DNA from 3 places in the Acinetobacter sp. QJM3NY_42 genome. Region 2 is predicted to be linked to each of the others. Evidence: predicted binding sites of a transcription regulator. Region 2 holds the regulator's gene; each other region holds the start of a gene.
The links. The regulator PhoB, encoded in region 2, activates phosphate uptake and scavenging genes when phosphate is short. The targets are predictions, from matches to a motif close to TGTCATNAANCTGTCATAA.
Positions count from the first base shown of each region.

Region 1: the regulator PhoB is predicted to act here: its motif matches at 1,600-1,618, upstream of AC0VYT_RS10840 (inorganic phosphate transporter).
Region 3: the regulator PhoB is predicted to act here: its motif matches at 3,812-3,830, upstream of AC0VYT_RS07380 (porin).

Region 1 covers NZ_CM149689.1:2,284,736-2,291,557, reverse strand. The annotation lists gene metH (methionine synthase) at 1-1,189, opposite strand, end outside; gene AC0VYT_RS10840 (inorganic phosphate transporter) at 1,666-3,282, shown strand; gene AC0VYT_RS10835 (hypothetical protein) at 3,360-4,916, opposite strand; gene AC0VYT_RS10830 (SUMF1/EgtB/PvdO family nonheme iron enzyme) at 5,419-6,402, opposite strand; gene AC0VYT_RS10825 (arylsulfatase) at 6,399-6,822, opposite strand, start outside.
Region 2 covers NZ_CM149689.1:2,904,219-2,911,040, forward strand. The annotation lists gene AC0VYT_RS13790 (MATE family efflux transporter) at 1-658, shown strand, start outside; gene AC0VYT_RS13795 (SDR family NAD(P)-dependent oxidoreductase) at 745-1,596, opposite strand; gene AC0VYT_RS13800 (TetR/AcrR family transcriptional regulator) at 1,795-2,472, shown strand; gene phoB (phosphate regulon transcriptional regulator PhoB) at 2,711-3,421, shown strand; gene phoR (phosphate regulon sensor histidine kinase PhoR) at 3,431-4,789, shown strand; gene asd (archaetidylserine decarboxylase) at 4,836-5,687, opposite strand; gene AC0VYT_RS13820 (sulfurtransferase) at 5,684-6,529, opposite strand; gene pncB (nicotinate phosphoribosyltransferase) at 6,645-6,822, opposite strand, start outside.
Region 3 covers NZ_CM149689.1:1,567,348-1,574,169, reverse strand. The annotation lists gene lpxB (lipid-A-disaccharide synthase) at 1-267, shown strand, start outside; gene AC0VYT_RS07395 (DUF2797 domain-containing protein) at 352-1,221, opposite strand; gene AC0VYT_RS07390 (DUF6231 family protein) at 1,255-1,731, shown strand; gene AC0VYT_RS07385 (YidB family protein) at 1,840-2,523, shown strand; gene AC0VYT_RS07380 (porin) at 2,564-3,667, opposite strand; gene AC0VYT_RS07375 (HIT family protein) at 3,931-4,344, opposite strand; gene AC0VYT_RS07370 (YARHG domain-containing protein) at 4,363-4,632, opposite strand; gene AC0VYT_RS07365 (hypothetical protein) at 5,374-5,619, shown strand; gene AC0VYT_RS07360 (LpxL/LpxP family acyltransferase) at 6,211-6,822, shown strand, end outside.

The DNA.
Region 1 (6,822 bases), 620 kb from region 2:
TATCGATGATCTGGGCACCGCCTTCGACCTGTTGACGGGCAACATCCAATGCTTCTGCATAATTCTCTTCACGGATCAGACGTGCAAATTTCTTTGAACCGGTTACGTTGGTTCGTTCACCTACGTTTACAAATAGTGATTCATCGTAAATATTAAATGGCTCCAGACCACTCAGTCGGCAGGCTGGTTTAATCTGGGGAATCTGGCGGGGAGCGATATCTTTTACAGCATTATAAATGGCTCGTATATGGTCCGGAGTCGTACCACAGCAGCCACCAGTAATATTGATTAAGCCACTTTCTGCAAACTCTTTCAGAAATGCAGCAGTTTCTTCCGGTGTTTCATCATAACCGCCAAAAGCATTGGGCAAACCGGCATTCGGATGGGCAGAAACAAATACATCAGCAACATCAGCCACTGTTTTAACATGTGGGCGCATGGCATCTGCACCCAAGGCACAGTTAAATCCGATTGAAAGCAGATCGCCGTGGCGCACCGAATTCCAGAAGGCTTCAGCAGTTTGTCCGGTCAGCGTACGTCCGGAAGCATCTGTGATCGTGCCGGAAATCATTAAGGGTAATTCATAACCTAATTCTTTAAAGACTTCCTTTACCGCAAAAATAGCTGCCTTACAGTTCAGGGTATCGAACACGGTTTCAATCAGAATAATATCTGCACCGCCTTCAATGAGGGCATGAGTCGCTTCTATATAGTTTTCTTTTAGGGCATCAAAAGTAATATTACGAAACGCCGGGTTATTAACATCCGGTGATATAGAACAAGTACGTGAAGTAGGGCCAAGTACACCGGCCACAAAGCGCGGTTTATCAGGGGTTGAATATTTTTCACAAGCTGCTTTGGCCAGCCGTGCAGCTTCACGATTAATTTCTGGTACCAGATCTTCCATATGGTAGTCTGACATGGAAACGCGGGTACCATTAAAACTGTTGGTCTCGATAATATCTGCACCAGCATCCAGGTAAGCTTCATGTATGTCCTGAATAATTTGTGGCTGAGTCAATACCAGCAGGTCGTTATTACCCTTCAGGTCATGGGCCCAGTCTGCAAAACGTTCACCACGATAATCTGCTTCCTCAAGCCTATGACGCTGGATCATGGTTCCCATCGCACCGTCAATAATCAGGATGCGTTTGGCAAGAAGCTCTTTTAGGGTGGCAAGCGTAGACATGAAGAGACCCCCAATGCGGATAACTGTAAAATGGGCGCTATTGTAACAGATTCAACTTATATAGTTATGCCTTTGCATGTTAAGCATTTCCTATAAGGATTGTGGCTATTCTTGATATAGCCGGCTACTTTTACCTGATTGGTCCTGTATTTTTTTCATGAAATTGCAATATCTTTGCAGCATAGTCATTAACTGAACATGAAACAGACAATTGGTGACTTATAGCTGTAATAATTCAATGAAAGTAATTTATTAGCCCGTAGCTTGTTCTTTTTTATTATTTTGAATATAAGTTATTGAATTTATAAATATAAAAAATAGTAGGAATAGAATGAGGACAAAGATATGGGTTCTAAGGATGACCTAAATAAGCTCAATTAGATGAAAATTGGCTTTATATGACACCCTTTTGTCATATAATTGTCACAATTTAAATAAAGAATAAGGGGATTTTATTATCCTCTTAAACCATCTAGATGAATTCGAATATTCCTCCCGATTCAGATCCAGTACTTCCCGTGGCATCCAGTAATGTACACGTGCCAACACCGAAGTTTTTTATGCCGGTGTTCCTGACGGTAATTGTTGCCACGCTAATTTACATTGGCTTTCAGGTAAATGCTGATCTGGCTCATGTTCCGCCGCTTGGTTTATATTCTATTATTCTGCTAGCCACTGCTTTATTGATTGCATTAGGCTTTGAATTTGTTAATGGTTTTCATGATACAGCTAATGCTGTAGCGACGGTTATCTATACCAATGCCTTGCCAGCACCTGTGGCTGTGATGTGGGCAGGCTTTTGTAATTTTCTTGGGGTAATGGTAGCAAGTGGGGCAGTCGCGTACGGTATTATTGCGCTGCTTCCGGTTGAGCTGATTATGAATGTCAGTAGCGGTGCCGGTTTTGCGATGGTATTTGCTTTACTGATTGCCGCAATCATCTGGAACCTGGGTACCTGGTTTCTTGGTATACCTGCCTCAAGTTCGCATACCCTGATCGGTTCAATCTTGGGGGTGGGTATCATGAACCATCTTCTAAATGCCGCGACTGGTGCCAGTGGTATCGATATGGATCAGGTCATCAAGGTGGGTAAGGCCTTACTTTTTTCACCACTAATTGGTTTTGCATTTGCTGCGGTCTTGTTCCTGCTGGTTAAAAAGATCTTTAAGAAACAAATGGAACTGTTTCAGCCGCCAGAAGGAAACAAGCCGCCTCCGCCACTGATCCGTGCCATCCTGATTTTTACCTGTACCGGTGTTAGCTTTGCTCATGGATCAAATGATGGGCAAAAGGGCATGGGCCTAATCATGCTGATTCTGATTGGTCTGGTACCTTTAGCTTACTCTCTGAATAAAAATCTGGATCAGGCACATTTACAGTCATTTGAACAGCTATCTACTCAAACTGCTTCTGCTATTTATGCTAATTATCAGGATATCCCGGATGAGCAGGCACGGACTGTACTGACCCGTTATATCCAGACCAAGGAAATTAGTCCTGAAGTAGTGCCAGCATTGGCAAGCCTGACTGACCATCTGGGTGAGCGTGTAGCAGCCTATGATAATTTAAGAGACATGCCTGAAGCAGTAGTCAGCGAAATTCGTAATGACATGTACCTGAGTACCACTACATTTAAGCGTCTAGATAAGGCAGAGGCCTTACCTGCGTTACCTGAAGCTCAGAATAAACTGGTAGATGAATATCGCGATAATCTGGATTCATTCCTGCAATATATTCCGACTTGGGTCAAAGTGGCGGTAGCCCTGGCACTGGGCCTTGGAACTATGGTGGGCTGGAAGCGAATTGTCGTGACAGTAGGTGAGCGTATTGGTAAGCATCATATGACTTATGGTCAGGGGATGTCTGCCGAGCTGGTAGCTATGTCTACAATTGCTGCAGCAGATGGCCTGGGTATGCCTGTATCGACTACACATGTTTTAAACAGTGCAGTTGCAGGTACCATGGTGGCCAATAAATCTGGCCTGAACTTTAATACTGTCAAAACTATTCTGTCCGCATGGGTATTTACACTGCCAGCAACCATTTGCTTATCTGGCGGTTTATATTGGCTGTTTCTCAAGTTATTTGTTTAATTAAAATAGACATTAAAAAAAGCTTTGCCTCGGCAAAGCTTTTTTTTGTATCTGCTATTGTTTGTTCAGAAAAAGCTTCAGCTTTTCTTTTTGAATTTTGAAAGAAGTTTTTCTACTGGCAGTTTATCTGAAGCCAGGCCATATAAGGCAGCAAAAGGTAGTGCAGTTCGTGCCAGATAAGCGACACGCCACAGACCGCCATGGTTAGCACCTTCCATCATCAGCTCTAAAGGATGTTCTAGTGCAGTGTCTGGATGTGCAGCTGAATCAGGATTGCGCAGATCGTGGATCCATAGGGCTGCCATGATGGCATTGGTAGTTTCAGGTGCAAATGCTTCTACATCAAATAAGCTGGCGCCAGTAAAGGCAGCCTTTAGTAATGGATTCTTGGTGACAGAATGCGTCGTGGTTGACGGGGCAATATTAATACTGACCTGTTGACCCTGATGGCGTGCGAGTACAGCGCGCCATTGTTGTAGGCGCTTGGCTAGTGCATAATTCGGGCCTTGTTCCAAGACCAGACAGTCGGTAATGCCGTAATGTTTGCCATTATCTGATTTTACAAGCATTTGCTGGTTCTTCTGGAAAAAATGTTTCAAAGAAGCGGTTGAAATACCCTTGGTTAGAAGCTTTTGTAACTGCGAGCGATGTTTGAACTTGTCAGATGCAGCTTGAGCAACTTCTTCCGGCACCGCATACACATCGGTCGGAGTACACATAAACATCAGGCTGGTATCCGGTTTATGCTGGCTGACATATTGCATGATGGCATCCATTGCCATAGAAACCCGTACATGTTTTTCACCATCCAGATAGGCGATAGCTGCCAAATCCAGTTGCTGCTTAAAGGTCACCAGCCACTGACCAATCTCCGGTAACTGGGTCAACAGATTGGCTCCCAGATGCTCTTTTAACTCGGAAATACTGGCCTGTTCGGGAAAAGGCTGATCGCTGGGTGCGATAAGCGTAGCATTTCCTGCTTCAATAATATTTAAAATTCTTTCCCATACCTGAGCCCGCGGCAAGTCAATAGCAACAATATTGGCTTTCCATTTGGCCAGCCAGGTTAATGGGCCGGCTTCAGAACCTGCACCCAGCAAAACCAGTGTCCGATCAGACAGGTCAAACCATTCCGGATGTGCCACAGCCTGCTGCAAAGCTTCAGCATGACTTGCCTCAATGATGCCTGCCGCCAGCCATTTTTCTATCTGGCTGAGCAAACTTTGGCCCTGAAGGTTCTGGCCGTGATAAGGCACATACCATTCAGGAGTGTTATCGTTCTTGCCTTGGAACTTGGCTGTATAAAGCTGTTTTTCTACAGGAAGCTGCATCACATCCTTGAGTAAACAGGATTCACCTGCACGGTAGAACACAAAGCTATGATGTGCCTTATGTAAACCCTGCTTGGCAATAGTAATCGGATGATTAACGTGCCGGATACCCTGATATACCAGCGCTTTAAAATATTTTGGATATGTCTTGCGCCAATTTTTTTCTTTAGATGCCTGCTGTGAGCTGTCGGAATCGACCAGTGATAATGCTTCAGCAATAATTTCTTTACCGGTACGGGTCGTACTTGGCTTGTTAGAGCCTTCCTGTACAGGAAATTGTAAACCTTCAAGTGGGTTAGACATGCAAAATATCTCTTCGGATCATTGATTTAATATACAGTTGTATACATTATCTATGCCAGATTGGATTAAGGGGTGGCATTATGTGACAAAATTGCAAGAAAATAAGAAAACTGATCTGGTGAGTAAAGAGATTAAAACCGTCTAACAGTAGAATGCTTTTCTCTTCTCTATAAATAGATCAACCGTGAATCTGCCTGATCTGTTTTGATGAGTAGAAATCGTCTGGATAATAATAAAAGCCACGCCGGTTCAAACATAATACTTGCTTGTTCAGTATGGGCTTTACAGCTATTTAAACCTATTCAGCAGTTTACCGAAAAATAATAAAACTTCTTTTATAACTCAATCTTGGATTTTGTTTTTATAGTATTTATTTTTAACTATTTACTATGATGGTTGCTTTATGCTCTTGTGACTCAAGCAATGAATTAAAGCTTATAAAACAATATATGGTCTTTACTCTGTTCAGTTTTTTCTTTGTAAAATGAGCTAGTGAAGGTAGTTATTTACCACGGTCAATAGTACGGAACCCGGTATGAGTCGTAGCCAGGTTAAATTCTTGTGGATGACGGCTACTTTTTCTATAACGGGCACAGTATTGACTGGCACAAAGAAAGGAGCCTCCCTTAATCACAAAGGATTGTGGAATATGCTGCGAAGTTCTTAACGCTGAATAATTTCCCATATGCTCATCATGAGCACCGGTATATACAGAACTGGTCCATTCCCAGACGTTACCAATCATATCGTAAAGTCCAAAAGCATTCGGGCTGAAACAGCCCACAGGGGCTATACCTTTAAAATGGTCTTCTTGGCTATTATGAAAGGGAAAATCACCTTGCCAGTAATTTGCATCAGGCCGGTGCTGATGATTACGCGGTTCATGTTTTAAGGGCACATCTGTCTCGTCATTACCTTTGGCTGCGTATTCCCATTCAACTTCAGAAGGTAAATCATGGCCGAGCCAGAGCGCGTAATGTTCAGCATCGTTTTTGGTAATATACCGTACTGCTTCGTTAGCGCGGGCAGGTGGACCCTCTGGCCCTTCAGGCAAGCGCCAGTTATAACCTGATTTAAGCTTCCACCACTGTTGTGGTGACTGCTCATCTGCTTCAAATATGGCAGCTTCATTCTGTTTTTCGGCATCGGTAATATAGTGTGTAGCTGCTATAAAACTTGCAAACTGAGCCACAGTCACTTCAGTCTGATCAATCCAGAATCCTTTCACTTTCCTTTTTTGAGCCCCAAAATTGATCTCATCTGGATAAGCCAGTTCCGATCCTAATTTCACTTCGCCTTTAGGAATATATAACATCCCGGCATGTGCTTGTTCTAACCAGCCTGAAGGCAGTCCAGAATATGACTGACAGTATGTTATATTTCCCAGATTTAAATTTTTTTTATTTGTGGGGAGGCTACTTTGTTCGGTGTTATGGCAGCCTGTAAAAAGCAGACTGCACAGCCCTAATCTTAACGCTAATTTCATTTGCGGTATTCCAGTACACCATGCTGCTGTGCATACTGCTGATAAATTTGACTCAGCTTTTGAACCTGATCGGGATACTGCTCGGCAAGATTCTGATTTTCGCCGCGGTCATTTTTCAGATTATAAAGTTCCCACTGGCCTGTACCAAGTTCAGGTTTTGCCTGCAAAGCTATTTTCCATTCACCTGAACGTAGATATTTATTGCCATGTAATTCATCTCCGAATATGAAATCGGCAGGGCGAACCGAGGCAGCTTTATTTTGTAGGAGTGCTTTCCATGAATAGCCATTTGGTGTGTTAATTTTTCTTCCCTTATATTCACTTTGCGGTACAGGAATGCTGGCGAAATCCAGTACAGTAGGTAGTACATCAAGTACTGAAGTAAACCCATGATATTTTTGCGAATTTGATAATACATTA
Region 2 (6,822 bases):
TCATCAGCCAAAATTAAGTAAAATTATTTTAAGGCTAGGTATTCCTACTGGCATCCAGATGGTAACCACCTCTGTAGCTGGCCTGGTCATTGTGGGGCTGGTTAACCGTTTTGGTGCCCATGCCACAGCAGCTTATGGTGCAGTTAACCAGGTTTTAAACTATATCCAGTTCCCAGCACTCTCTATAGGTATCGCAGCTTCAATTTTTGCAGCCCAAGCGATTGGAGCGGGTAAAAATGATTTACTGTCACGGGTGAGCCGTACTGCGCTCGGCATGAATTTTGTCATCACTGGCATTCTGGTAATATTAGGCTATCTTTTCTCGAAGTATCTGATGGCACTTTTTATTACCGATCCAGAAGTAGTCGAGCTGGGTCAGCAGTTACTGTTTATTGTACTGTGGTCTATTCTGTTTTTTGGAGCCAGTGCCATTTTCGCCTCCATCATGCGGGCCAGTGGCACCGTAACTGTACCGATGCTCATCAATATCTTTGCTATTTTAGCGATTGAACTGCCATGTGCTTACTGGTTTAGTCAAATCTGGGGCCTTAAAGGAATCTGGTATGCCTATGCACTTGCTTTTGTAAGTCTCTGTATTTTACAAGGTTTGTATTACCAGTTCGTATGGAAGAAAAAAACTGTAGAGGTATTAATTTAAAATAACACTCTCTTTTTTTAGGTATTAAAAAGCCCAGAACCGATAATAGGATCTGGGCTTTTTTTATTTAGTATATTAATAAACAGTTATACGATCTGGTTACGTGGTTTTTTATTCATGCCAGTCAGCAGACCAGTAATATATTGGTATTTGGCCGGCATAACGCGCTGCAAGGCATCCAGAAATTTTGCATCATTACCAATCAATAGACGGCGCTTGTCTTTCAGTACCGCATCCAGAATTTGGCGAGCAGCCTCTTCTGGTGGAATACGGAGCAGTTTGTTAAATGAACTGACTGATTTTTCGGGATGCATGCCTAGTGATTTAAGACTTTGATTGACTTTAGCAGCATTGGCAATATTGGTACGAATACCGCCTGGATGCACACATAAGGCACTTACCCCACATTTTTGCAGGTCCAGTTCCTGACGTAACGATTCAGTAAAACCACGCACTGCAAATTTGGTCGCATTATAGGCAGACTGAGTAGGCTGAGCTGTCAGACCAAATAAACTGGAAATATTGACAATATGCCCATCACCACTCTTTTTCAGATAAGGTAGAAATTCTTTAGTGCCATATACTACGCCCCAGAAATTAATTCCGACAATCCATTCCAGCTCATCATAATTGGCACCTTCGACTGTTGAAGCTAAAGCAACGCCGGCATTATTAAAAATCAGATTTACCGACCCATGATTTCTGACGGTTTCTTCAGCCCATGCTTTTACTGCTTCACGATCTGCCACATCCACTATCTGGGTCGTGACTCGTACATTACTGTCTTTTAACAGTTCGACAGTCTTTTGTAGGCCTTGCGCATTAACATCACTTAAAGACAAATGGCAGCCCTGTTTAGCCAGCAAAACTGCCAGCTGTTGGCCAATCCCTGAGCCTGCACCTGTAATGGCAGCAACTTTATTTTTAAAATTCTTCATGCATGTTCCTTTATTTTTCTCTCTGCAGTGGCAGATAGATAGCAAATTTCCTTTTCAATATAATTTTGACAATTCATATTGTCAATATTTCTTTAAAGTTAAAAATGCATAAAAAATAAACGGCAGTATCTGCCAGCACTTTCGTTTAAAAAACTTGTTAAAATGGCTGCCATAAAATTCTATAAATAATAGGTAAAGATGAGTCAGTCAGAATATGCTCAGGAGCCACAGGCAGATACAGCTACCAGTTTGAGGGAACGTCAGTTCAAGGGATTATCTCTGTCAGAACGTAAACTGGCACGTCGCACCAAGCTGATTGAAGCGGGAATTGAGGCTTACGGTACTCAAGGTTTTTTTTCAGTTACGGTTAAAGATATTTGCCGTGAAGCCGGACTGACTGAACGTTATTTTTATGAATCTTTCAAGAAAAGTGAACAGCTGTTCCAGACTATTTTTCTCCAGCTGATTGAAGAGCTACAGCAAAGGGTAATGCAGGCTATTATGCAGGCTTCGCCTAATCCTGATAAAATGATTGAAGCCGGCTTACGGGCTTTACTCAACATGTTAAAAGATGATCCACGGGTTGCACGTATCATTTATGTGGATGCCATGCTGGTTCAGGAATTGCATAACCAGGCCACCATTCAGGAAACCATGCTGCGTTTTGATCGAATGATTCAGGCTTTTGTAATGTTAATGATGCCGCATCTAAGCCGTAGCCAGCATGAAGTTTCACTGATCGCGACTGGCCTGAATGGTTATGTCACACAGCTGGCAATTCGCTGGGTTATGGGCGGTTTTAAACAGAGTCTTGAAGATATACTGGCAGCAGCCCAAGTGGTATTTATGGCATTATTAGAAAAATTTGAGAAATAGTCTTTCTTTAAATTGTGAGCTGATCGCTTATCTTTCTTAATTTAATATTCTGACAATTTCTGAATTATTAATACCATACTTTTGCAGAGCTGCTATTTGAATGTAATATTTGTCACAAATAATTGCTAAAATAGACTTTGTCCCCATTTTTGCAATGATACTGTCATAATTTATCTTTGTAATAAGCCTGTCATAAATAAAAACGGTTCACCGTTAATAACGAATAGGGTATTGCGCTGTGAAAGATGATTATATTTTAATTGTAGATGATGAATTACCGATCCGTGAAATGATTCATACCTCTCTGGACATGGCAGGTTTTCAATGTCTGCAAGCTGAAGATGCTAAGCAGGCTCATCAGATGATTGTTGATCAGCGCCCAGCCCTGATTCTTCTGGACTGGATGATGCCAGGCGGTATCAGTGGTGTTGATCTGTGTCGCCGTCTGAAGCGCGATGAAAATCTTTCTGAAATTCCGGTAATTATGCTCACTGCTCGTGGCGAAGAAGACCATAAAGTACAAGGCCTTGATGCCGGTGCAGATGATTACATGACCAAGCCATTCTCAACTCGTGAACTGGTTTCCCGAATTAAAGCTGTACTGCGCCGTGCCAATGCCTTGAGCGGTGAGAAAACAATTGATGCCAATGGCCTGCTATTAGATCCGGTCAGTCAGCGTGTGAGCTTTGGTGATTCTATTCTGGAAATGGGGCCAACCGAATACCGATTACTGGCGTTCTTCATGACTCATCCAGAGCGTGCTTATACCCGTGCCCAGTTACTTGACCAGGTCTGGGGCGGAAATGTATATATTGAAGATCGTACCATTGATGTACATATCCGACGTTTACGCAAGGTGCTTGAGCCTTATGGTGCCGACCGCTTTGTACAGACTGTACGTGGAACCGGTTACCGCTTCTCGACCCGTGCTGATGTCGCTCTAGGTTAAACTGACTTTATGTATGAACCATATCCGGTCCCTGAGCTGGCCCGGGACTACAAAAAATTCCGATACAGCAGTTTATGGACTTTTGCTAAACAGGACTTACGGCTGCTGGTCTTTCTACTGCTCGTTGCCAGTCTGATCGGTTTCGGAATCGGCTATTTCTGGAGCTGTATTTTCATTGGCTTTGTCGTGTTTTTTGCCTTTCAACTACGGTCCTTATATTTAGTAAATGAATGGATTTCCAACCGGCCTTATGATGCTCCACCTAATTTAAACGGTATCTGGGGAGCGCTCCTGTTTAATGTATACCGGGCCCAGCGTCAGGAACGCATCGTGCAGGCAGAAATGGTCGGACTGATTGACCGGGCGCAGTCTTCATTAGTCGCACTGTCTGAAGCAGTAATGCTGATTGATGATCTGAACCAGATAGAATGGTTTAATCCGGCTACTGAAAAACTGCTTGGTATACAGCCCCTGGATCGTGGTCGTAATCTGCTCACGATATTACGCCAGCCTATTTTTATTGAATATTTTCAAAATATTGATCAGGCGCCAGATGGCATCAAAATGAAGTCGCCCGTGCATGAAGACCACTATGTGCAAATCAAGCTAACCCGTTTTGGTGGCGAAAGTCATTTGCTGGTGGCTTATGATGTTACTCGCATGCAAAACCTGGAACAGATGCGTAAAGATTTTGTCGACAATATTTCGCATGAATTACGTACCCCGCTCACTGTATTAAGTGGCTACATTGAGACTTTTACCGATCAGGAAGATTTGAATCCACGCTGGAAACGGGCATTTGACCAGATGCAGGCACAAACCAAGCGCATGAATTCTCTGGTTAATGACTTGTTGCTGTTATCACGTCTTGAAAATAACAAGAAAATTGCTAAGAACCAGATTGTGGAAATGCCCGGTCTAATGAACCAGCTTTTTGATGATGCTCAGGCCTATAATGTCGATTATGGCCATACACTTAATCTGGATATAGACAGCCATTGTGACCTGATCGGTTCAGATATGGAACTGGCCAGCGCCTTTAGCAACCTGATTACCAATGCCATTAAATATACGCCCAAGGGCGGTACGATTACTATCGGCTGGCATGATGATGGTGAACATGGCTATTTTACCGTACAGGATACAGGCATCGGAATTGACCCACGGCACCTACCAAGACTGACTGAACGTTTCTACCGGGTGGATAGTGCCCGCAGCCGGCAAACCGGCGGTACCGGATTAGGCCTTGCGATCGTCAAGCATGTACTCATGCAGCACAATGCCTATCTGGAAATTGAATCAAAGGAAAATGAAGGCTCGACCTTCAAAGCTGTCTTCCCTAAAGAACGCCTATATCATTTAAACTAGATCTATAAAAAATGCGCCTCAAGGCGCATTTTTTATTATTGGTCTTCTAAAGAGCCTGACCCAGTTTCTGTCCCATAGTCACCACAGAATTGGCCTTAAATTCCGCATCCCAAGCCATTTTATCCTGTTCAAATAAAATTACAGCAGTTGAGCCCAAGTAAAAACGTCCCAGTTCGGCACCCTTTTCCAGTACCACGTTATGCTGGTTCAGCTCAAGACGACCGGACGGTTTTACTTTTCCAGTAACCACTGTTTCAATTCCAGCCACAATCATGGCACCTACCATGACTACCGCCATGCGTCCCAGTTCGGTATCGAACAGACAGACCATACGCTCATTACGTGCAAACAGGCCAGGAATATTCTCGGCAGTAATCTGGTTAACTGAAAACAGCTCACCTGGAATATACAGGGTTTCAGTTAATGTACCCGTTATTGGCATATGGACACGATGATAATCCCGCGGAGAAAGATAAACCGTAGCAAACTGGCCATGTTTAAATGGCTCTGCCAGTTGTGGATCACCGATGAGTTTCTCGACAGAAAAACTTTGTCCTTTCGCCTGAAAAATATCACCGTCATGGATCGTACCCAGCTGTGAGATAGCGCCATCGGCTGGTGAAACGATACTCTTAGGATCAGCATCTACCATACGCACACCTTCGCGTAGGGCACGGGTAAAAAACTCGTTAAAAGATTTATATTTTAAAGCATTAACCTGCTCGGCAATTGACATATCTACGCCATAGCGGGTTTTAAAAGTCTGAATGACTGCCGCACGTACCAGCGGGTTCTCACTGGCAGCAATTTTACCAACTACCCGGCTTAGCTGATGCTGGGGAACTAGGCGCTGGGCCCGAATAAAGATATTTTTTTTCAGACGTGATGTGAGGCTCAAAACGGCAACTCTCCGGTAATAATAGGGCTGTCGAGGCGATTGCCCCATTCACTCCATGCACCATCATAAGCCTGTATTTCCCAGTCGAGAAGTCGGCCCAGTATATAAGCCAGCCCAGAGCGATGATGCGATTGACAATACACCACGACAGGCTGGTCCAGCTGAAAACCTGCATTCTGCAGATTTTGTCGGGTGCGTTCTAGCGGATGCAATTTTAGATGATTTTGTCGGTCAAGGGCAGTACTCCATTCAAAATGGCGAGCACCTGGAATATGTCCACCACGACGGGCTGCAAGACGCAGGCCAGTATACTCATCAAAGGTTCGGCAATCCCATAGCTGGGCGCTATCTTCTTTAATCATTTGACGAAGTAGATCATATTTTACCCGATATTTCTCACTTTGGCCAAGGTCAACCTGTACCAGTGTATCAGCGGCTTTAATAACCGCCTGTTCAGATGAAGTAGGTAAACCGGCAGCCAGCCAGCCATGAATACCACCATTTAGCAGACTGGTCTGTTCAAAACCCAAGCAATGCAGGTTCCAGAGCAAGCGTCCTGCCCATGCCCCGCCTTCATCATCATAAGCAACTACATGATGTTCTGGAGAAATTTGTAAATATTCAATTAGTGCCTGCAGGCCCAGCTCATCTGGGAGCAGGCCAGAGGCTTGCTCTTCATGACGCACCAATAATTTAGGTTTTAAATGTAAGGCGTGCGGAATATGCAGTTGCTGATAAACCGATTCTCGGCTTAAGTCGACAATACGCAGTTTCGGATGACCCAGCTGTGGTAAAAGCTCCTCGGCTTCGATCAGTAAACCAAAGTTAAAATCAGGTGTCATTATTACACTTATTTCAGGTTATTTTTTATCTGAAGCCAATTTTAGCATAGTCTAATTTAAAGCCATTGCGGTTTTTTTATAGCGCCTTTATAAAATAACTGCTATGTAAACCAGCTTAAACTTCAGGTTCCTGAATATCAAAAACCTGTCGTAAATAGGCCAGAAAGGTATCGTTATCGGTCATGGTTTTACCCGGACTGTCTGAAATTTTGGCAACCGATTGTCCATTGCATTCCACCAGTTTTAAAACAATATTTAAGGGTGTCTGACCCATATCATTAGTCAAATTAGTT
Region 3 (6,822 bases), 1.3 Mb from region 2:
CTGAACTGGCTCACTTATATTATTGCCAAGTTATTGGTCAAGATTCCCTATTATTCACTGCCAAATATTATTGCAGGTAAGAAAGTTATAGCCGAGCTAATCCAGACCGATGCCACTGCACAAAAGTTAGCTACAGAAATTGAAAATTTAATGAATAGAGAAGTCGCACAAACTCAGGTGATGCAACATATTGCGATGCATAAGCGTCTACTTGCCGGTAACAGTGAAAATCCTGTAGAGGCCATTCTGAAAGTACTGTCTTATTAAGTTTTATCCATCAACAGATCAGACGCTCTCTTGAATAAACAGTACGGTACTCAAATTACGGTACTGTTTATTTTTATGAAAGACTTACGCTCTCAGAATTAATTCATAACCCGTATATTTTCTGATATTAATAACACCTGTGTCTAAAATAAGATATTGGCCTTTTATACCCTGTAACACTCCTCGAATTTTCAGTGTTTTATCAAGGTTATGTGACTTGATCTTTTCAGGATATTGCTCAACCGGATAAATAAACTCACGTGGTAGTTCCTGATCAAGCAATTCTACTGACTCGTTAAAATGTAAATTCTGACTGAATTCATCCTGAATCTGGGCAATTTTAGGTGCAAATTCTTCAATTAACTGATCACGTTTTTCAATTAGGTTAACGGGTTCCGCTTCGCCTTTAAGCAATTTGCGCCAGTCTGTTTTATCAGAAATCTGGCTACCAAACATTACCTCAATATGCCCAGACAAACGCCGTGAACCGACTTTAAAAATTGGCAAGGCCTGAGTCGCTCCCTGATCCAGCCACCGGGTAGGCATATGGCCAGTACGGGTAATGCCGACTTTAAGACCACTTGAATTAGCCAGATATACAATGTGAGGCTGAAAACAGACTTCTTGGGCAAATGAGTCTTCCCGGCAAGTCCCTAAATGGTAATGACAGGTTTCCGGTTTTAAAACACACATGTCACAGGATGCTTTGGTTTTAAAACATTTAAAACAATGCCCTTGTGAAAATGATTTCTTAGTTTTTGCACCGCAAGATACGCAATAGATATTACCAGTCCATTCAATTTCAATTTCTTGCCCTAACGTAAAAGGAAGATCAATTTCTGAACGGTCCAGAGTAAATTTGTACTCAACATTTGCCTTTAACGTTTGTTGATCAGTTACACTTGGCTTGCTAAGACCGGCATGCATTTTATGGCAAATGCCTTGTAATTCCATATAATTCTCACTCACGTAATTCAGGATGCAGTTATGGCCAAGCTCAACGTCATCACTTCTATGCTAGACGATCTATTTGCCGAACAGCCCATCCATACTGCACTGGCGATTGGTCAGCAGCTTGAAACAGTTCAAGATACTTCACATCTGGCTATACAATGGCATTATTTTAACGCAACTGAGTTTTTAAATCTGCCCTTTACTGAACGTTATGATCTGGCAATGGTCATTTTAACCGGTCCAGAATTCATAGAATTAAAACTGCCTGATATTTCTAGACTTCTGGTGAAATTACGTGATCTTATGGCGAAGCGTATTATTGTGGTTGGCCGTCTTCAGGATGAGCAGTTACTTCGCTCTTTAGGTTTTACCCAACTGGTTGAGAGAACAGAAAACAGCAGTGATTTCGCATTATGGCAATTCAATATTCTAACCTATAAGCACGTACCGGACTGGTTTAACTCTAAATATTGGGCCAATCCGGAAAATTGGGACAAATATCGCTGGTAAGGGCCAATATACTTATAAAATCTTGCAAAAATATACAAATCAGACTTTGTTTCACCCGGTCGGGTACACTTATGCTTTAAGGAAGATAACACTTTCAAGGAGTAAGTGATGACCAACTTGACCAATATAGTGGAAATGCTGGCGAAGCAGGCATTAGGAAACCAGCAACCACAAAATAATCAGCAGCAGAACACGCAGCAGCCAAGTGGTCTCGGCGGAATTCTTGGAGCAGTTCTAGGTCAGCTCGGTGGCCAGAATACGCAGGCTAACCATCAGAATACCCAGAATCAGGGCCGTCAATCCGGTTTAGGTGGCGTTTTAGGTTCAGTACTTGAGCAATTTGGTCATGGTAACCAGCGTCAACAGCAACCACGCCAGACTCAAAATGAAGTACCGCATAACAGTGGAAATAACAGTACCAAAACTTTATTGATCGCCGTGTTGCCACTGGTTCTAGCCTGGATTCAGAAGCAGGGTGGTCTTCAAGGTGCATTAGACAAATTGCGTAATGCCGGTCTTGGAAATCAGGTACAGAACTGGGTCGACCCAAACCAGAGCAATAAAGAAAATGCGCCGCAGCAAAATATACAAAGTTTATTTGATGATCAGGAAGTCGAGAAAGTTGCTGAACAGACACATGCACCTAAACAGGATGTATACAGTGCTATTTCTTCAGTATTACCACAAATCATTGATGCGCTGACTCCACAAGGTGAGAAGACCAACAAACAGGAAGCCAACAATGATATTCAAAATGTTTTAAATATGGTTTCCGGTTTTTTGAAACGTTAAATTAAAAAAGGGCATATAGCCCTTTTTTAAATTGCCAGAATTAGAATTTTATTTCCATACCTAAACCGTATACGCTTTCATCTGCATTACCTTTAGCAGGGGAGTTATCCCATTCACGCTGAACAGCACTGGCAAAGAGTTTAGTCTGGCTATTGAGTTTGTAATCTGCGCCAATTCCCCACTGGTCAACTGAGCTGTCACCTGACGCACCTGCAAGAACTGCATAGTCAGTGTCTGCTGACTGATACTGTGCCTTGAATGTCCAAGGCGTGTTTGCAAGTTTATAAGTCGCAGAAATTAACCATGCTTTTTCTTCTACGTTGCTATAATCACCAGCATAGGTAACAACACCATCAGTTACTACACGGGGCTTGATATTATTATAATCCGAGATTTCAGCAGTCTGCCACATTGCCCCTAAATACAGGCCTGGCACACCGATTTTACCCAAGTCAAAAGAGGCACCTAGGCGGAATGCATCAGCAAGAATATCCTTGAGACCAACCGCAGCAAAATCGCCAATTGATTTAAAGTTTCCAGCAATCACACCTTCAAAACCATAATCTTTATTAGCATAAGATAGTGAAGTTGAAAGGCCATCTCCTAGGCTGTCACGAGCACCGTCTGTATATTTGTTGGTTTCAGTATTTGACTCGCCTTGCTGAGCCTGTAGGGCAAATACTACACCGGCGAGTAATTTCGGATCTGTCTCAAGACTGATCACATTTTCAACCCGCTCTTCACCATACATCATTTCTTTAATATCGGCATGTGCATAATCATTAAATACATCACGATAACCGCCTGCTGCATCTTTAAATGGTGTATCTATAATACCGGCTCTTAAAGTACCAATTTCTGCCCATTTTAAGCCGGCAAAAATGTTACGTTTCTTGAATACATCATCGCCACCATCTACATCAATTTCCCATTCAGCCTGATACACTGCAGACAACTGATCTGTCAGTTTTTCTTCGCCTTTAATCCCCAGACGAGAAGCATTCGAGTTAACTTCAATTTTGTCATCTTTGCCATTATCGTAACTGTCAACGCTGACATTTACTTTACCGTACAAAGTTGGCGCTGCTTGCGCTGCGTTTAAGCTTAAAGTTGCTACTGTAGCAGCGAGAAGCAATTTTTTCATTGAGATTTCTCCAAAAACAATTCTTTAAAATGGCTATTTGCCTTGCTAACTCTTTTTTATAGTTTGCCTGTGTACAAAAAGTTACATAAGCTCACCAACTTGCTAAGCAGTATCTGCAAACTGTGTGACAGAGAAGTGAAAGAAAAATGACAGTTTAATGAAGGATAAAAAGAGAAAAGAAGAATTAGATTATTTTTTATACTTTTGAAATTTAAACAAAAATGGAGCCGAAGCTCCATTAGGTTTTAATTGAAAATAAGGCTTTAAAGAGCAGCACGGATTCTCTCTGCAATAGCCTTAATTTTCTCCTGATCTCCTATTTCAGCCGCATGGCGACCTAGCTGGTGCACTGAACTTGGAATCAGATGAAAATGAACATGCGGAACAGTTTGTCCAGCAGCAGCACCTGAAAGCTGCATTAAAACAATTCCCTCGGCATTCAATGCTTTCTCTATTGCTTTTGCAATTTTCTGTACTATCTGAATACTATAAGCAGCGGCTTCTGCTGGCAGGTCAAGTAATGTAACTGCCGGTGTTTTAGGGATGACCAATGTATGACCTTCGGCTTGCGGCATAATATCCATAAAAGCAAGAACCTGATCATCTTCATAAACTTTAATTGCAGGTAATTCACCACGAATAATTCTTGCAAAGATATTTTGGTCATCGTAAGCCATAGCTCTTCCTTTCAGTAGTTATTTACAGTTCAGCTCTTTTTGGCGCTCTTTAATTTCATCAAGACGTTGCTGCTCTTTTTCAGAGAATTTAGGTTTTGAAGTATAGCAGTTTTCATTACCAAACTTCTCTTTTGCATCCTTATCTTTAAAACAGAAGCCTTTAGAAGCATAAATAACATTATAGTCATTTTTGAGCTTTTGACACTCCTGTTCCGGAGTGGCAGCCTGTGCACTTATACCTGCCAAGCTAATCAGACCAGCAAATAATGCAACAGTAAAATTTTTCATAAGAGTTTCCTCTAGACCTGCAGTGTATATCAATATACTCACAATATCGGGTCTACTTGTGTTTATTCAATGACTAAAAATTACTCGAGTGTAATTCTAGTCCATAATTACTCCATATAGTATAAAAACTTCATATCCTAATAATTTTAAAAAAATATAAAAAAACATTAACTTAAGTTGTTTTATATCCTTTTTTATTTTACTAGGTTTTGCTACTCGTCGCTTTTTGTGTGTTTATTTACTTGCTACTTTGCACCACTATTATCTGATGATGTTGAGGCGCACAAGCAAAAAGGTTTATATTTCTCTTTTCTTATCAGGCAATACAACCAAATCAATATAACGCTTAGAAAATAAATTTAATCAAATAGAGTAGAAGTATTGAGTTGAGTAAAAGGAAAGGTAATGCCATATATCGCTGAAAACAGCTCGCCCTGCTTTTCATTGGCAGACTGAGCTGGCGAAGACTATTGGATTTACCCCAGCGGCCACTTTAAACAAGACATCGACATTGAATACAAGGCCATACTTAAGATAGCCAGAAAGATTAGTACTAAACGGGTTGAGGCCTAACATTTGAAGGGTATCAATAGACGAAAATATATACCAAAATATTTCTATTACAGAAAATCTGATATACAGATAAAAATTTTTGGCTTACAAAACTAATTTTTATCGCCAAGTAAGTTAGATAGAAAAGTGTTAATACTGGTTTATATCTTTAAGAATTGAGAATGAACCATGTTAATTAAACAATTGATCGCAAGATTACAGACCTTTGATCCGGATCTTAAAGTTCTAATCGCTAATGAAGAAGATGGAATTACTGCTGAAGGTGAAGCCCTTAGAATATTTGATATTAGTGGAATGAATATTGTAGAAACTGAAATGAGTAAGAAATATGAGGAAGAAATTAATTTTAAATTTGAAGGCCCCACTGAAAAATCTCAAAAAATTCTATTCATTAAAACCTTAGCTCAAGGTTAATATAAAGAACTTGATATATCTTTAAAAAGGCACTTTAGAGTGCTTTTCTATTTAACTTTTCTAATTTGCTTGTGTATTTTAGTGATGAATACACCCTCGATGTAATTCTCACCATTCGAGCCAGTAGTGTAATACAAAATACATTTTTACGATGGGATGACTATCAAATTGCATAAGCTTAACTTCGATAGTCTGAATCTTTTGATCTAGGTTTGAAAAAGTTTATTTATATAGTTATTCGAATAATTTAAATAGATAATCAGGATCTTCTTCCATTGCCTTGTACAGGTAAAAACCGCTATTAAAACCGCCAAAATTGCTAAAATTAATATCCAAGATAATTTATTCATTAAGACTGATATTATCACTAATAATTATAAGAGTACCCATCAATACAGGACGAATGTAATAAAGACAACCATTGTTCGGTAAGGTCTTAAACAAGTAGCTATATGTTAGGTTGAAGAGGGCTATTATGTTTATGCCTTAGGGAGCTTTGACCTATAAAACTTTACTAATCATGCACGGGATAGGTCTACTGTTAACCTGTTGAACAGGTATCATATGGTTCAGCTTTAATAATATATTTGCATGAATATAAAAACGTCACATAATCCGGCTGATTTTCAGTGGTCCTTCCTTCTTCCCAAGTATTGGGCAATTTGGTTAATAGTTTTTATATTTTCCTTTTTAGCTGTCTTGCCCTGGTGCATTCAATGGAGGATAGCTAGACTGCTTACTAATCCTGCATGGAGGTTTTTATCTAGCCGTCGGCAAACGACTATCCTGAATCTGGAGATCTGTTTTCCTGAAAAGAGTCCAGATGAAGTCGAGCTGGCTGCAAAAGAAGTATTTTTTAATGCCTTGATTGGCCTGTTTGAGGCATTAAATGCTTGGTACGCCCCCAAATGGTTTAAATCTCGTGTATACATTCAGGGACTTGAATATATAGAAAATGCAAAGGGTCAGGGTATTCTGCTTTTAAGCTCTCACACTACTTTATTAGATGCAGGGGGATATATGTGCAGCTTGTTCTTTGAACTGGATGTTGTATATCGACCTCAAAATAATCCTTTATTAGAGATGCTGATTTATCGGGGCAGAGCAAAGGTATACAACAACCAGATTTCAAAAAATGATATGCGAGGTTTAATCAAGGAGTTAAAACAGGGCCGGGCAGTCTGGTATAGTCCTGATCAGGAC